DNA from 2 places in the Variovorax sp. R-27 genome. Region 1 is predicted to be linked to the other one. Evidence: predicted binding sites of a transcription regulator. Region 1 holds the regulator's gene; the other holds the start of a gene.

What was found. Region 1 encodes LexA, which represses DNA repair genes until DNA is damaged. Its sites were predicted from a motif close to ACTGTATNNNNATACAGT; they were not measured.
Region 2: a site for LexA is predicted at 5,364-5,381, ahead of recA (recombinase RecA). Genes of this name have one in related genera too.

What each region holds. Positions count from the first base shown of each region.
Region 1 covers NZ_CP183984.1:3,793,326-3,800,292, reverse strand. Annotated here, with positions in the region: gene ACN9MV_RS17795 (3-hydroxyacyl-CoA dehydrogenase) at 1-491, opposite strand, end outside; gene ACN9MV_RS17790 (MFS transporter) at 631-1,806, opposite strand; gene ACN9MV_RS17785 (D-2-hydroxyacid dehydrogenase family protein) at 1,803-2,810, opposite strand; gene ACN9MV_RS17780 (hypothetical protein) at 2,901-3,266, opposite strand; gene lexA (transcriptional repressor LexA) at 3,405-4,088, opposite strand; gene ACN9MV_RS17770 (asparaginase) at 4,162-5,127, shown strand; gene adk (adenylate kinase) at 5,176-5,832, opposite strand; gene kdsB (3-deoxy-manno-octulosonate cytidylyltransferase) at 5,967-6,740, opposite strand; gene ACN9MV_RS17755 (Trm112 family protein) at 6,737-6,919, opposite strand; gene lpxK (tetraacyldisaccharide 4'-kinase) at 6,900-6,967, opposite strand, start outside.
Region 2 covers NZ_CP183984.1:6,862,355-6,869,321, forward strand. Annotated here, with positions in the region: gene ACN9MV_RS32290 (amino acid ABC transporter permease) at 1-616, shown strand, start outside; gene ACN9MV_RS32295 (amino acid ABC transporter ATP-binding protein) at 600-1,328, shown strand; gene ACN9MV_RS32300 (transporter substrate-binding domain-containing protein) at 1,361-2,173, shown strand; gene ACN9MV_RS32305 (mandelate racemase/muconate lactonizing enzyme family protein) at 2,179-3,288, shown strand; gene ACN9MV_RS32310 (polyketide cyclase) at 3,298-3,726, opposite strand; gene recX (recombination regulator RecX) at 3,710-4,168, opposite strand; gene recA (recombinase RecA) at 4,211-5,317, opposite strand; gene ACN9MV_RS32325 (MarR family winged helix-turn-helix transcriptional regulator) at 5,464-5,949, shown strand; gene ACN9MV_RS32330 (response regulator transcription factor) at 6,013-6,684, shown strand; gene ACN9MV_RS32335 (sensor histidine kinase) at 6,740-6,967, shown strand, end outside.

The DNA.
Region 1 (6,967 bases):
TCGGGCGCGGTCTTGAAGCCCGCGACCACCTCGACCACCTTCATCAGCGGCACGGGGTTGAAGAAGTGGAAGCCCGCGATGCGCTCGGGCCGCTTGAGGCCGGCCGCGATGGCGGTCACCGAGAGCGAAGAAGTGTTGGTGACCAGCGTCGCGGTCTCGGCCACCACGCCTTCGAGTTCGCGGAACAGCTTGCGCTTGATTTCCAGGTCTTCGACCACGGCTTCGATTACCAGGTCGCAGCCTGCCAGTGCCTGGATGGAATCGACGGCCTTGACGCGCGCGATCTGGGCATCGCGCGTGGCGGCGTCGATCTTGTTCTTCTCGTGCAGCTTGTTCCATTGGGCGACGAGGGCTTCGCGGCCGCGTTCTGCGGCACCCGCGAAGCTGTCGAGCAGCAGCACTTCGCTGCCCGCCTGGGCGGCGATCTGCGCGATGCCGCGACCCATGGCGCCGGCGCCGATGACGCCGATTCGGGAGTAGTTCACTGTCATTTGCTGGAGATTTTCACTGGTTGGGTGGTTCCGGGCCTGCCGTGCAGGCGCCAATGCAGGTGTCGACGCAGGTGCCGAGCAGATGCTGCTGTCGAAGGCTTCGATTTTGCAGTCCCGCGCGGACGGGGCGTGACGGGTTTTACGCGGAGGCGTTTTCAGGCCGCGCGGCGCGGCTGCGGTCGATAGCCACGCTCAGCGAAATGGCGATCAGCACCAAGCCCAGGCCGGCCCAGCTCATCCAGGCGCCCGCATCGTTGGCGAGCAGCCAGCCGCCAAGCGCGGCGCCCACGGCCTGGCCGGTGTAGATGCCGGAGCTGTTGAGCGCTACCGAGCCCGGCGCGAGCGCGGGCGCCAGGCCCACCAGACGGGCCTGCTGGGCCGAATTGGTGGCGAAGCAACCCAGGCCCCAGGGAACGAGCACAACGGCCAGCCAGGCGAGCGTGGAGGCCAGTGGCCACACCAGAAGGCTCGAGGCGATCAGCACGGTCGTGATCAGCACCATGCGGCCGGCACCCACGCGGTCGATGTACCGGCTGACCACCATGTTGCCGATCAGCCCGCAAACGCCGAACAGCGCCCACATCACGCTCAGCGTGGTGGCGTCGGCGCCGAAGCTCTGCTTGAGGATCGGCCCGAAATAGCTGAACAGCACGAACTGGCCGGCGCCCTGCAGCGCCGTGACCGACACGATGCCCATCAGCACAGGGCTGCGCAGCACACGCAACCATGCTTCGGCGGTCAGTGCGGCAGGGCGGATGCCGCTCGGCAAGGTGAGCCAGATAGATGTCGCGCTCGCGACACTGAGCGCCGCGATTGCCATGAATGCCATGCGCCAGCCCAGATGCCCACCGATCAGCGCGCCGATGGGCAAGCCCAGCACCGATGCCATCGACCAGCCGAGGAAGACGAAGGTGACGGCGCGCCCGCGATGCTCGGGCGGCACCAGCATGCCGGCGCAGGCCGCAGCCTGGGGCGTGAAGATGGCCGGCGCGATCACTGTGAGCATGCGCACCGGCAGCAATGCACCGAAGCTCGGCATCAGCGCGCAGAGGACGTGACCGGCGGCGTACCAGAGCAGGGTGATGGCCAGCAGCTGCCGACGGTCCCAGCCCGCGACCGCGGCGGCCAGCAACGGAGCGCCGATGCACATTACCGCCGCGGCAGCCGTGATCAGTTGCCCTGCGGTGGCGACCGTGACCGAGAGCGATGCGCTGATTTCATTGAGCGTGCCGGGCACCACCATCACGCCCGTGCCGATCACGAAATTGCCAACGAGCAGCGCCCAGAGCGCACCCTGTGGCGCCGGCCGGCTCACCGGCGGACCTGCAGCGCGCCGGGATTCACGATGTTCGTGGGGTTGCCGTTGATGTAGCTCACGACGTTGTCGAAGGCCTGCCCGAAATAGCTCTCGTAGCTTTCCTGCTCGACGTAGCCGATGTGCGGCGTGCAGATGCAGTTCTCGAGGCGCAGCAGCGCGTGGCCTTGCAACGGCGGTTCGCTTTCGAACACGTCGATGGCGGCCAGCCCGGGGCGGCCGCGGTTGAGTGCGGCGAGCAGGGCGTCGGCTTCGACCAGTTCGGCGCGCGAGGTGTTGACGAACAACGCCGTCGGCTTCATGCGCGAGAGGTCTTCCAGCGTGATGAGGCCGTTGGTTTCTTCGTTGAGCCGCAGATGCACCGACAGCACGTCTGCAGCGGCGAAGAACTCGTGGCGGTTCTGCGCGACCTGGAAGCCGTCGGAGCGGGCCTTGGCGCAGCTGGCTTCACGGCCCCAGATCACAACCTGCATTCCGAAGGCCTGCCCATAGCGCGCGACCAGCTGGCCGATGCGGCCATAGCCCCAGATGCACAGCGTCTTGCCCTTGAGCACCGAGCCGAGCCCGAAGTTGGGCGGCATCGAGGCCGACTTGAGGCCTGACTGTTGCCAAGCACCGTGCTTGAGGTTGCTGATGTACTGGGGCAGCCGGCGCATGGCAGCCATGATGAGCGCCCAAGTGAGCTCCGCAGGCGCTTGCGGAGAGCCCGAGCCTTCCGCCACCGCCACGCCACGCTCGGTGCAGGCTGCGACGTCGATATGCCCGGCGACGCGCCCGGTCTGCGAGATGAGCTTGAGCTTGGGTAGCTTCTCGATCAGCTGGCGCGAGATATGGGTGCGCTCGCGGATCAGCACGATCACGTCGGCATCCTTGAGGCGGACCGATAGTTGCCCGATGCCTTTCACCGTGTTGGTGTAGACCTTGGCCGCGTACGCGTCCAGCTTGGCGGCGCAGCGCAATTTGCGCACGGCGTCCTGGTAATCGTCGAGGATCACAATGTTCATGGCGTGCCATTGTGCCTCGCAGCATTGGAATGTCGTGCCCGTGAACGTTTGGATACCCGCCCCCACAGCCGCTCGCAGGGGTGTTCGGGCTCAATGCAGGCGTGTCGAGCGCGGTGCCGTGGCCATGGTTTCGGCGGTTTCGAGTGCTGCTAGCCGGTCGAGTTCGGCGCAGACGTCGGCCATGCGGCCAGAGATCACGACGCGGTTGCTGTGCTGCTGGCCCTTGCCGTCGACCACGCGGACCACGCGCAATGGGCGCGCCGGTGCTGTGGGCGTTGCAGTGCCGCTGGAGCGGGCAGTGCAGGCGGGGCGTACTGCCACATAGCGCAATCCGGCCGAGGTTTCAGCTGCGTCGAGGTGATCCCTGCGGTGAGGGCGGCGTGCCGGCATCAGGCGGCTGGCCAGCGATTGCAGCGGCATCCAGAAATCAGCGATGGCGAGGAGGGCGATTCCCATGTGAACTCCAAAAAAGTATGAGGTTGAACACAGGCAGGATTTCTTGAATCGGCCGCGACAGGGTGATGGCGACTCTTCGCCATACGCCCGCCACCTGTTGCTGCCGGATGGGGTGCTGCGGAAAGCAGGCCGTGAGGCCTACATCAGCATGGTGTTGCGGATGAGCCCCACTGCGAGGCCTTCGATTTCGAACGGCTCGCCGGGCTGGACGATGATGGTCGGGTAGTCGGGGTTCTCGGCGTGCAGCTCGATGACCTGCTTGTTGCGCTTCAGGCGCTTGACGGTCACTTCGTCACCCAGGCGCGCGACCACGATCTGGCCGTTGCGCGCTTCCTTGGTGGCTTGCACCGCGAGAAGGTCGCCATCCATGATGCCGGCGTCGCGCATCGACATGCCGCGCACCTTGAGCAGGTAGTCGGGCTGGCGCTGGAACAACGTGTTCTCGACGTAGTAGGTCTGGTCGACGTGCTCTTGCGCGAGGATGGGGGAGCCGGCTGCGACGCGACCGATGAGCGGCAACGCCAGCTGGGCCATGCCGGGCAGCGAGAGCGAGAACTGGCCGCCCTCGCGGTGGCGCGTTTCATTGAGAGAGCGCAGGGCGTCGCCCTTGAGGCGGATGCCCCGGGAAGTGCCGCTGACCAGCTCGATGACGCCCTTGCGGGCTAGTGCCTGCAGGTGCTCTTCGGCGGCATTGGCCGACTTGAACCCGAGCTCATTGGCGATTTCGGCGCGCGTGGGTGGCGCACCAGTGCGTGCGATGGCGCTCTGGATGAGGTCCAGGATCTGCTGCTGGCGGGCTGTAAGCTTCACGGCGAACTGCATATGTGGTTCCTTGCGGCACTGGCTAGATATCCAGTACCTGTATTTTTAACCAGTTTTTAAAAGTTGACAAGCCATGGTCAATTCCTCTTCGCCTGAAGTGCGCCGTCGTGTGGTGGTTTTGGGAACGGGCGGCACCATTGCCGGCAGGGCAGCCAGCAGCGGCGACAACATCGGCTACACCGCCGGGCAGGTGGGCGTGGCCGATCTGTTGGGCGGGATCGAGGCGCCCGAGGGTGTATCGCTGGAAGCAGAGCAGGTGGCGCAGGTCGACAGCAAGGACATGTCGTTCGACATCTGGCAGCAGTTGGCCCGACGCTGTGCACACTGGTTGGCGCAGGCCGACGTGGCGGGCGTGGTGATCACGCATGGCACCGACACGCTCGAAGAGACGGCGTTCTTCCTGCACTCTGTGCTGGCGCCGTCCAAGCCCGTGGTGCTCACCTGTGCGATGCGCCCGGCCACCGCGCTGGCGCCCGACGGACCGCAGAACGTGCGCGACGCCATCAGCGTTGCCGCGACGGAAGGCGCACGGGGCGTGACCGTGGTGTGCGCCGGCGCAATCCACAGCGGCATCGATATCCAGAAAGTGCACACCTACCGACTCGATGCTTTTGCTTCAGGTGATGCGGGGCTGGTCGGCTACGTCGAGGAAGGAGAGGTACGCCGTGTCCGGGAGTGGCCCGAGGGATCGGCGTCGCAGGCGTCGAAGCTCTTCGAGGCGACCACCGTGCAGTGGCCCCGCGTCGAGATCGTCATGAGCCATGCCGGCGCCAGCGGCGCTGTGATCGACGCGTTGCTGCAGTCCGGAGGAGCCGATCCCGTGCGTGGACTGGTGCTTGCTGCCACCGGCAACGGCACCTTGCACCATGCGTTGGAGGCCTCAGCGCTCAAGGCGCAGGACGCGGGCGTTGCGGTGGTTCGAGCCACGCGCTGCGCGAACGGACGGATACTGTCGAAGACCGGCGATCAGCTCCGCGATGCGGGTGCGCTGACGCCCGTGAAGGCGCGCATCGCGCTGATGCTGGAACTGCTGGGGTGAAAACAAAACCGCCCCGTTGAAGGGGCGGTTTCGGAAATCAGATCAGGATCAGCTGCTCAGTGCAGCCAGCGCACGCTGCGTGATCTCGTCAACCGTGCCCACGCCCTTGATGGCACGGTACTTCGGCGCGGCGGCCGGGTCGGTCTTGGCCCAGGCGGAGTAGTAGTCGACCAGCGGGCGTGTCTGCTGGCTGTACACGTCGAGCCGCTTGCGCACGGTTTCTTCCTTGTCGTCTTCGCGCTGGATCAGGTCTTCACCGGTCACGTCGTCCTTGCCTTCCACCTTGGGCGGATTGAACTTGACGTGGTAGGTGCGGCCCGATGCCGGGTGCGAGCGGCGGCCGCTCATGCGTTCGATGATGTCGCCGAAGGGCACGTCGATTTCGAGCACGTAGTCGAGCTTGACGCCAGCCGCCTTCATGGCGTCGGCCTGGGGGATGGTGCGCGGGAAACCGTCGAACAGGAAGCCGGCTGCGCAATCGGGCTGCGCAATGCGTTCCTTGACGAGATTGATGATCAGGTCGTCACTGACGAGAGCGCCTGCGTCCATGACGGCCTTGGCCTGTAGCCCGAGCGGCGTGCCGGCCTTGACGGCGGCGCGCAGCATGTCGCCGGTCGAAATCTGGGGAATGCTGTATTTCTGGCAAATGAAGGCCGCTTGCGTGCCTTTGCCCGCCCCGGGCGCGCCCAGCAAAATTAGTCTCATGGTGTCCTCGGACGGTTCTTAGATTTTGTGTCGCGCCGAGCGTCGGCCCGAGGGCTGGGCAAGGCGGAGTTGCGTCGAGGATAGCACGCGTGCCCTCGAAGAATTCCAGCCGCCCGCGCAGGCATGAGGGCGCCTCAGGCGGGGGGCGCGGCGGCGAAGACGGCGCGTACGCGCGCCAGGTCTTCGGGCGTGTCGATGCCCGGCCCGGGCGCGACATGGCTCACGTGCACCGCGATGCGATGGCCGTGCCACAGCGCGCGCAGCTGTTCGAGTGCCTCGGTCGCCTCGACGGGAGCCGGTGGCAGCGACGGAAACTGCCGCACGAAGCCCGCGCGATAGCCGTAGATGCCGATGTGGCGCAGTGGGGCAGGGGTGGGCAGTACCGCAGGCGCCGAGCCGTTGGCGGAGCCGTCGCGCCACCACGGGATTGGTGCGCGGCTGAAGTACATGGCGTTGCCCTGTGCATCGAGCACGGTCTTCACCACGTTGGGGTTCATGAAGTCGCCGACAGAGTCGATCTCGTGGGCGGCCGTGCTCATCGCGGCTTCCGCATGGGTGGCCAGCGTGGATGCCACGGCGTCGATCAGCGCGGGGTCGATCAGCGGCTCGTCGCCTTGAACGTTGACGACGATGTCGTCGCCGTCAAGGCCCAGCAGTTCGCAGGCCTCGGCCAGCCGGTCGGTGCCGCTGGGATGATCTTGACGAGTGAGGATGGCCTCGACACCGTGCGCCTGGCATGCCGCAATGATGGATGGATCGTCGCCGGCGACCACCACGCGCGCCGCGCCGGATTCGCTGGCGCGCTGCGCCACGCGCACCACCATGGGCACGCCGGCGATGTCGGCCAGGGGTTTGTTGGGAAGCCGTGTCGACGCCAGGCGCGCCGGCACCAGAACGGTGAAGCTCACAGCCCGAGCTCTTCGTCGGAGAGCGTGCGTGCTTCGTTTTCGAGCAGCACCGGAATGCCGTCGCGCACCGGATAGGCAAGGCGCGCGCTGCGCGAGCAGAGCTCCTGCTTCTCGGGGTTCCAGGTCAGCGGCCCCTTGGTGACGGGGCAGACGAGCAGTTCAAGCAGCTTGATATCCATCGAGCGATGATAGCTTTGCGTCGAGCGCGGCGAAGAAATCCGCGGAGG
Region 2 (6,967 bases), 3.1 Mb from region 1:
GGGCGCGTGGGGCACGGTACAGCTCTCGGCGCTTGCGTTCGTGGGCGGCGGGCTCATCGGACTGGCGGTGGCGCTGGCGCGCGTGTCGCCGGTGAAGGCGGTGCGGCGCATTGCGGCGGGCTACATCCAGGTCATCCAGGGCACGCCGCTGCTGGTGCTCATGGGCGTGTGCTTCTTCGGACCCAACATCGCGGGCATCGGCTCGGTGCCGGCGATCGTCGCGGCAGCGCTGGCCATCACCATCTATGCGAGCGCCTTCCTGGGCGAGATCTGGCGCGGCTGCATCCAGTCCGTGCCGCGCAGCCAGTGGGAAGCCGCCGAGTGCCTGGCGCTCACCCGCTGGGAGCGCATGCGCCGCGTGATCCTGCCGCAGGCGCTGCGCATCGCGACGCCGCCCACAGTGGGCTTCCTGGTGCAGATCATCAAGAACACGTCGATCGCGTCGCTGGTGGTCGGCTATGCCGAGCTTTCCTACAACGCCAAGGTGCTGAACAACTCGACGTTCCAGCCCTTCCTGTATTTCGGGTGCGCGGTGGTCCTGTATTTCATTCTTTGTTATCCGCTGTCGCGATGGAGTCGCGCCCTTGAAAGGAAGCTCAATGCAGCCCGTGGTTGAACTCAACGACGTCCACAAGCACTTCGGCAAGCTGCATGTGCTCAAGGGCGTGTCGTTCTCGGTGACGCGCGGGCAGGTGGTGGCCATCATCGGCCAGAGCGGCTCGGGCAAGAGCACCGCGCTGCGCTGCATCGACCGGCTGGAGACCATCGACAGCGGCACCATCCAGTGCTGCGGCCACGCGGTGCACGACCCGGCGCTGAACCTGCGCGACCTGCGCAAGGACGTGGGCATCGTGTTCCAGAGCTACAACCTGTTCCCGCACCTCACGGTGAAGCAGAACATCACGCTCGCGCCGCAGTCGGTGAAGAAGATGAGCGCATCGGAAGCCGGCGCCATCGCCATGGAAGTGCTCGAACGCGTGGGCCTGGCCGAGAAGGCCGACGCCTACCCGGAGCAGCTCTCGGGCGGCCAGCAGCAGCGCGTGGCCATCGCGCGATCGCTCGCGATGAAGCCTCAGCTGATGCTGTTCGACGAAGTGACTTCCGCGCTCGACCCGCAGCTCACCGGCGAAGTGCTCAAGGTGATGGAAAAGCTCGCTGCCGAGGGCATGACCATGATCCTCGTCACGCACGAGATGGCGTTCGCGCGCGGCGTGGCCGACAAGGTCATCTACATGCACCAGGGGCTGGTGTGGGAGGAAGGCGACGCCGGCATCCTCAGCGACCCGCAGACGCCCGAGCTGCGCCAGTTCATCGGCACCGGGCTTTGATTTTCTTTTCAGACAACTCCAGGAGACCTTCGATGACTTCTTCCCTCTCGTTCAAGCGCCGCGGCGCACTGCTGTCCGCGCTCGTGCTGGCCCTCGGCTTTGCAGGTGCGGCGCACGCTGACCAGCTCGACACCATCACCGCCGCCAAGAAGATCCGCGTGGCCATCGACCTCGCAGTGCCGCCCTACGGCCTGAAGGACGAGAAGCTCAACGCCACCGGCTCCGACGTCGAGACCGCGCGCCTGCTGGCCAGGAGCCTGGGCCTCGAACTGGAGATCGTGCCCACCACCGGCGCCAACCGCATTCCCTTCCTGCAGACCGACAAGGCAGACATCGTGATCTCCAGCATGTCGGTCACGCCGGAGCGCGAGAAGGTCGTCGACTTCTCTGTGCCCTATGCCGCCATCCTGGCCGTGGTGGGCGCGCCCAAGAGCATGAGCATCACCGGCCCGGCCGACCTGGCGGGCAAGAAAGTGATTGCCACGCGCGGCACCACCAACGACCAGGAAGTGACGAAGATCCTGCCGGCCGGCGCGCAGATCGTGCGCTTCGACGACGACGCCACCTCCATCACCGCCGTGGTGAGCGGACAGGCCGACATCTTCGCGACCGCGCCGCCGCTCTTGAAGACCATCAACGAGAAGAACCCTGCCAAGCAGATGGAGCCGAAGTTCACGATGAAGGTCAACATGCTGGCCATCGGCATGCGCAAGAACGAGCCGCGCCTGAAGGCCAAGCTCGACGAGTTCGTGAAGGCGCAGCTCAAGAGCGGCGAGCTCAACACCATCTACAAGAAATTCCACGGCGCCGACCTGCCCGCGGACGTGATGCGCAACGGAGCCTGAGCACGATGGCGAAGATCGACCAGGTAGAAATCGCGCAGATCGACATCGCGCCCAAGGTCAAGCGCACCGACGCGATCCAGTCCTTCGTGACGCAGGAGACCGTGATGGTCACCGTGCGCTGCGACGACGGCTCGTCGGGCACGGGCTACACGTACACCATCGGCACGGGCGGCTCGTCCATCGTGGCGCTGCTGAACGACCACCTGGTGCCGCGCCTGATCGGGCGCGACCCGCAGCAGTACGAAGCCATCTGGCGCGACCTGTTCTTCCACACGCACGCGACCGCCGTGGGCGCCATCACCAGCCTGGCGCTGGCGGCCATCGACACTGCGCTGTGGGACCGCAACGCGCGCGCGGCGGGGCTGCCGCTGTGGCGGCTGGCCGGTGGTGCGCAGGCGCGCGTGCCGGTCTACACGACCGAGGGCGGCTGGCTGCACATCGAGCCCGCACAACTCGTCGAGCAGACACTCGCTGCGAAGGCCGACGGCTTTCTCGGCGCGAAGATCAAGGTCGGCAAGCCGCATGTGGCGCAGGACATCGCGCGCCTTTCGGCTGTGCGCGAGGCCGTGGGGGCGGACTTCGAGCTGATGGTCGATGCCAACCAGAGCTTCACCGCGGCAGAGGCCATTCGCCGCGCGCGCCAGTACGCGCCGCTCGACCTGGCATGGTTCGAGGAGCCGATGCCGGCCGAGCACGTGCGCGGGCACGCGCAGCTGCTGGCGAGCACCAGCGTGCCGATCGCGGTGGGCGAATCGATGTACCACCCCTCGCAGTTCGCGGAATACATCCAGCAGGGCGCCTGCTCCATCGTGCAGGCCGACGTGGCGCGCGTGGGCGGCATCACGCCGTGGCTGAAGATTGCGCACCTCGCGGAGGCGCACAACATCGCGATGTGCCCGCACTTCCTGATGGAGCTGCACGTGAGCCTGTGCGCGGCGGTGCCGAATGCGCGCTGGGTGGAATACATCCCGCAGCTCGACGACCTCACGACGAGCCGGCTGCGCATCGAAGGCGGCCATGCGGTGGCGCCGGAGACGCCGGGGCTGGGCATCGAGTGGGATGCCGACCAGCTGAAGGCGCGGCGCAAGTTCGCTCCGATCGTGGTGCGCGGCTGAGGCTGTCAGTCAGTCTGCTTCGAGCAGGTTGCGCAGCGCCTGCAGGTCGCGGGCGATCCACTGCGCATCGCGCTCGAAGGCCGAATCGTCCATGTGCGGCTGGCGCAGCAGCGTGAACTGCAGCTCGCAGGCGTCCGGCGCAACGCCGATCACGCGAAACGGCAGGTAGACCTCGGGCACGCCTTCGGGCGCGACCCAGTGGTCGAGCACACCGAGATCGTTGCGCGGCGCGAAGCGCATGCGGGCCTCGCCGCTCTCGGGCGTGCGCACGATCCAGTGGTCGCCATGCGGCACCAGCGCGCTCTTGGCGAGGCCGCTGGCCCAGTCGGGCAAGCGCTTCGGATCTGCCGCCAGCACATAGGCGCGGCGCCATTCGCACTGCACGCGCTGAGTGATGACGCGGGACTGCGCGGCGTGGTCTTCATTCGTCGGTTTCATCGAAATCGCTCCTGAGTACCTTGGACACGACGGCGCCCGAAAAACCGCGCGCCATCAGGAATCGCATCTGCTTGGCCCGCTCCTTCGCATCGGCGGGCGGCGCATCGAAGCGGTGGCGCCACAGGGCCGTGGCGCGTTCGACTTCTGTTTCCTGCAGACCAGCTATCGCTTCGGCAATGGCCTCGGGCGCGATGCCCTTGGCCTGCAGCTCCTGCTTTACCCGCAGCGCGCCCGAGCGGGCAGCGCGCTGGTTGAGCACCGAGGCCACCACGCGCGGCTCGCTGATGAAGTCTTTCGCTGCCAGCTCATCGAGCGCCTTCGCCAGCGTGCCGGGCTCTTCTTCATGCTTTGCCAGCTTGCGCTCCAGCTCCGCGCGCGAATGTTCGCGCTGGCTCAGCAGGCGCAGTGCGCGGCCTTTGAGGGACGGGGCGTTGAATGCCATTCGGGGGTCGCTCGCGCGGCCCCCGGGGAGCCGCGCTCTGGCTTATTCGCCCTTGTCGGCCTTCTCGGCCTTGGCAGCCTTCTGCGGCTTCTCTGGCGTGGCGCCAGCATCGGCGGCCAGCAGCGGGATGCCCAGCGACTCGCGCACCTTGTTCTCGATCTCGCGCGACAGCTCGGGGTTCTCGCGCAGGAACTCTCGGGCGTTGTCGCGGCCCTGGCCGATCTTCTCGCCGTTGTAGGCATACCAGGCGCCCGACTTGTCGACGATCTTGGCGGTCACGCCCATGTCGATGATCTCGCCTTCGCGGCTGATGCCTTCGCCGAACAGGATGTCGAACTCCGCCGTCTTGAACGGGGGCGAGACCTTGTTCTTCACCACCTTCACCTTGGTTTCGTTGCCGATGGCCTCGTCGCCCTTCTTGATGGTGCCGATGCGGCGGATGTCCAGGCGCACCGAGGCGTAGAACTTCAGCGCGTTGCCGCCGGTGGTGGTTTCGGGCGAGCCGAACATCACGCCGATCTTCATGCGGATCTGGTTGATGAAGATGACCATGCAGTTGGTCTTCTTGATCGTGGCCGTGAGCTTGCGCAGCGCCTGGCTCATCAGGCGGGCCTGCAGGCCGGGCAGCGAGTCGCCCATTTCGCCTTCGATTTCAGCCTTGGGCGTGAGCGCGGCGACCGAGTCGATGACGATCAGGTCGACGGCGCCGGAGCGCACCAGCGAGTCGACGATTTCAAGGGCCTGCTCGCCGGTGTCGGGCTGGCTGATCAGCAGGTCGGACAGGTTCACGCCGAGCTTCTGGGCGTACTGCACGTCGAGCGCGTGCTCGGCATCGACGAAGGCGCAGGTGCCGGCCTGCTTCTGCATGGCGGCAATGACCTGCAGCGTGAGCGTGGTCTTGCCCGACGATTCCGGGCCGTAGATTTCGATCACGCGGCCGCGCGGCAGGCCGCCGACGCCCAGCGCGATGTCCAGGCCCAGCGAGCCGGTGGAGACCACCTGGATGTCTTCGAGCGCCTCGCCTTCGCCGAGCCGCATGATCGTGCCCTTGCCGAACTGCTTTTCGATCTGGGCCAGCGCGGCTTGCAGCGCCTTGGCTTTTTCACTGTTGGCGACCGAGATGCTTGCGCCCTTGACGACTGCGTCCATGTGGAAATTCCTTGAAAATCAACGGTTTGTGTTGGGTTTCATCCGATCTGCTTTTAACTACAGGCTGGATGCTTGAACAGTAGTGTAGGGGCTGATGGGTTGGCGTAAACCCATTTTTTGGTCAGTTTGCTTTACCATTTGCCGCCATGGCTGAAGCCGCTTTCCCGACCGACCCCGATGCCTGGCGCCAGACCCACCTGGGCCGCCTGCTCGGCCACGCCATGCGCCGCTTCGACGAGCGCGTGCTGGAGTTGATGGCGCACGACGTCGACGTGCCGCTGGCGCTGTCGAACCTCGCGGCGCGCGCGCAGGTGAGCGCGGCGCACATCCACATCACGCGGCACCTGGCGCGTGAGGGCTCGCGCCTCACGGAGCTGGCCGAGCGCGCCGGCATGACCAAGCAGGCAATGGGGGCGCTGGTCGACCAGTGCGAGGCCTGGGGGCTGGTCACGCGCGGGCCCGATCCGCTCGACGCGCGGGCGCGGCGCGTGCTCTTCACCGCCGACGGGCTGGCCTGGCTAGACGCCTTCCGCAGCGCGGTGACGCAGGCCGAGAGCGAGTTCCGAAGCAGCGTCGGCGACGAGATCGCCACCGTGGTAACCATCGGACTGGAAGCCTACACAGCGGGCTAGACTCGCCCCAGAGACAAATGTGAACGGCGCCGTTTCGGCGCTCGAACAGGCCGGAGGTGACGCATGCGGATTCTGATTGCCGAAGACGACCAGGTGCTGGCCGATGCCCTGCTGCGCAGCCTGCGCACCTCGGGCGCGGCGGTCGACCACGTGGCGAACGGCTCGCAGGCCGACACCGCGCTCATGACCCATGACGAGTTCGACCTGCTGATCCTCGACCTCGGGCTGCCCAGCCTGCACGGCATCGAGATCCTCAAGCGCCTGCGCGCGCGCGGCTCGCAGCTGCCGGTGCTGGTGCTCACCGCGGCCGACAGCGTCGAGGAACGCGTCAAGGGCCTGGACCACGGCGCCGACGACTACATGGCCAAGCCCTTCAGCCTGCAGGAGCTCGAAGCGCGCGTGCGCGCCCTCACGCGGCGCGGCATGGGCACCACCAGCAACGCGATCCGCCACGGCCCGCTGGTGTACGACCAGGCCGGCCGCGTGGCCACCATCGACGGCAAGATGATCGAGCTGTCGGCGCGCGAACTGGGGCTGCTCGAAGTGCTGCTGCAGCGCGCCGGCCGGCTGGTGAGCAAGGACCAGCTGGTCGACCGCCTGTGCGAATGGGGCGAGGAGGTGAGCCTCAACGCCATCGAGGTCTACATCCACCGCCTGCGCAAGAAGATCGAGAAGGGGCCGGTGCGCATCGCGACGGTGCGCGGGCTGGGCTACTGCCTCGAAAAGATCCAGTGACGACGACGCGGCAGCCGCCACGCGCGGGCGGCGGCACGCCGGAGGACTCGGCGCGATGAAGCTCTTCCAGCGTGCGCAGCGCTCGCTTTTCGGCGAGATCCTCGACTGGATGCTCACGCCGCTGCTGCTGCTGGTGCCGGTGAGCATCGGCGTCACCTGGCTGGTGGCGCAGGGCATTGCCAACGCGCCCTTCGACCGCGCGCTCGAACACAACGTGAAGGCCCTGGCCGAACTGGTGACGGTGAAGGAAGGGCATACGCAGTTCGTGCTGTCGCAATCGGCG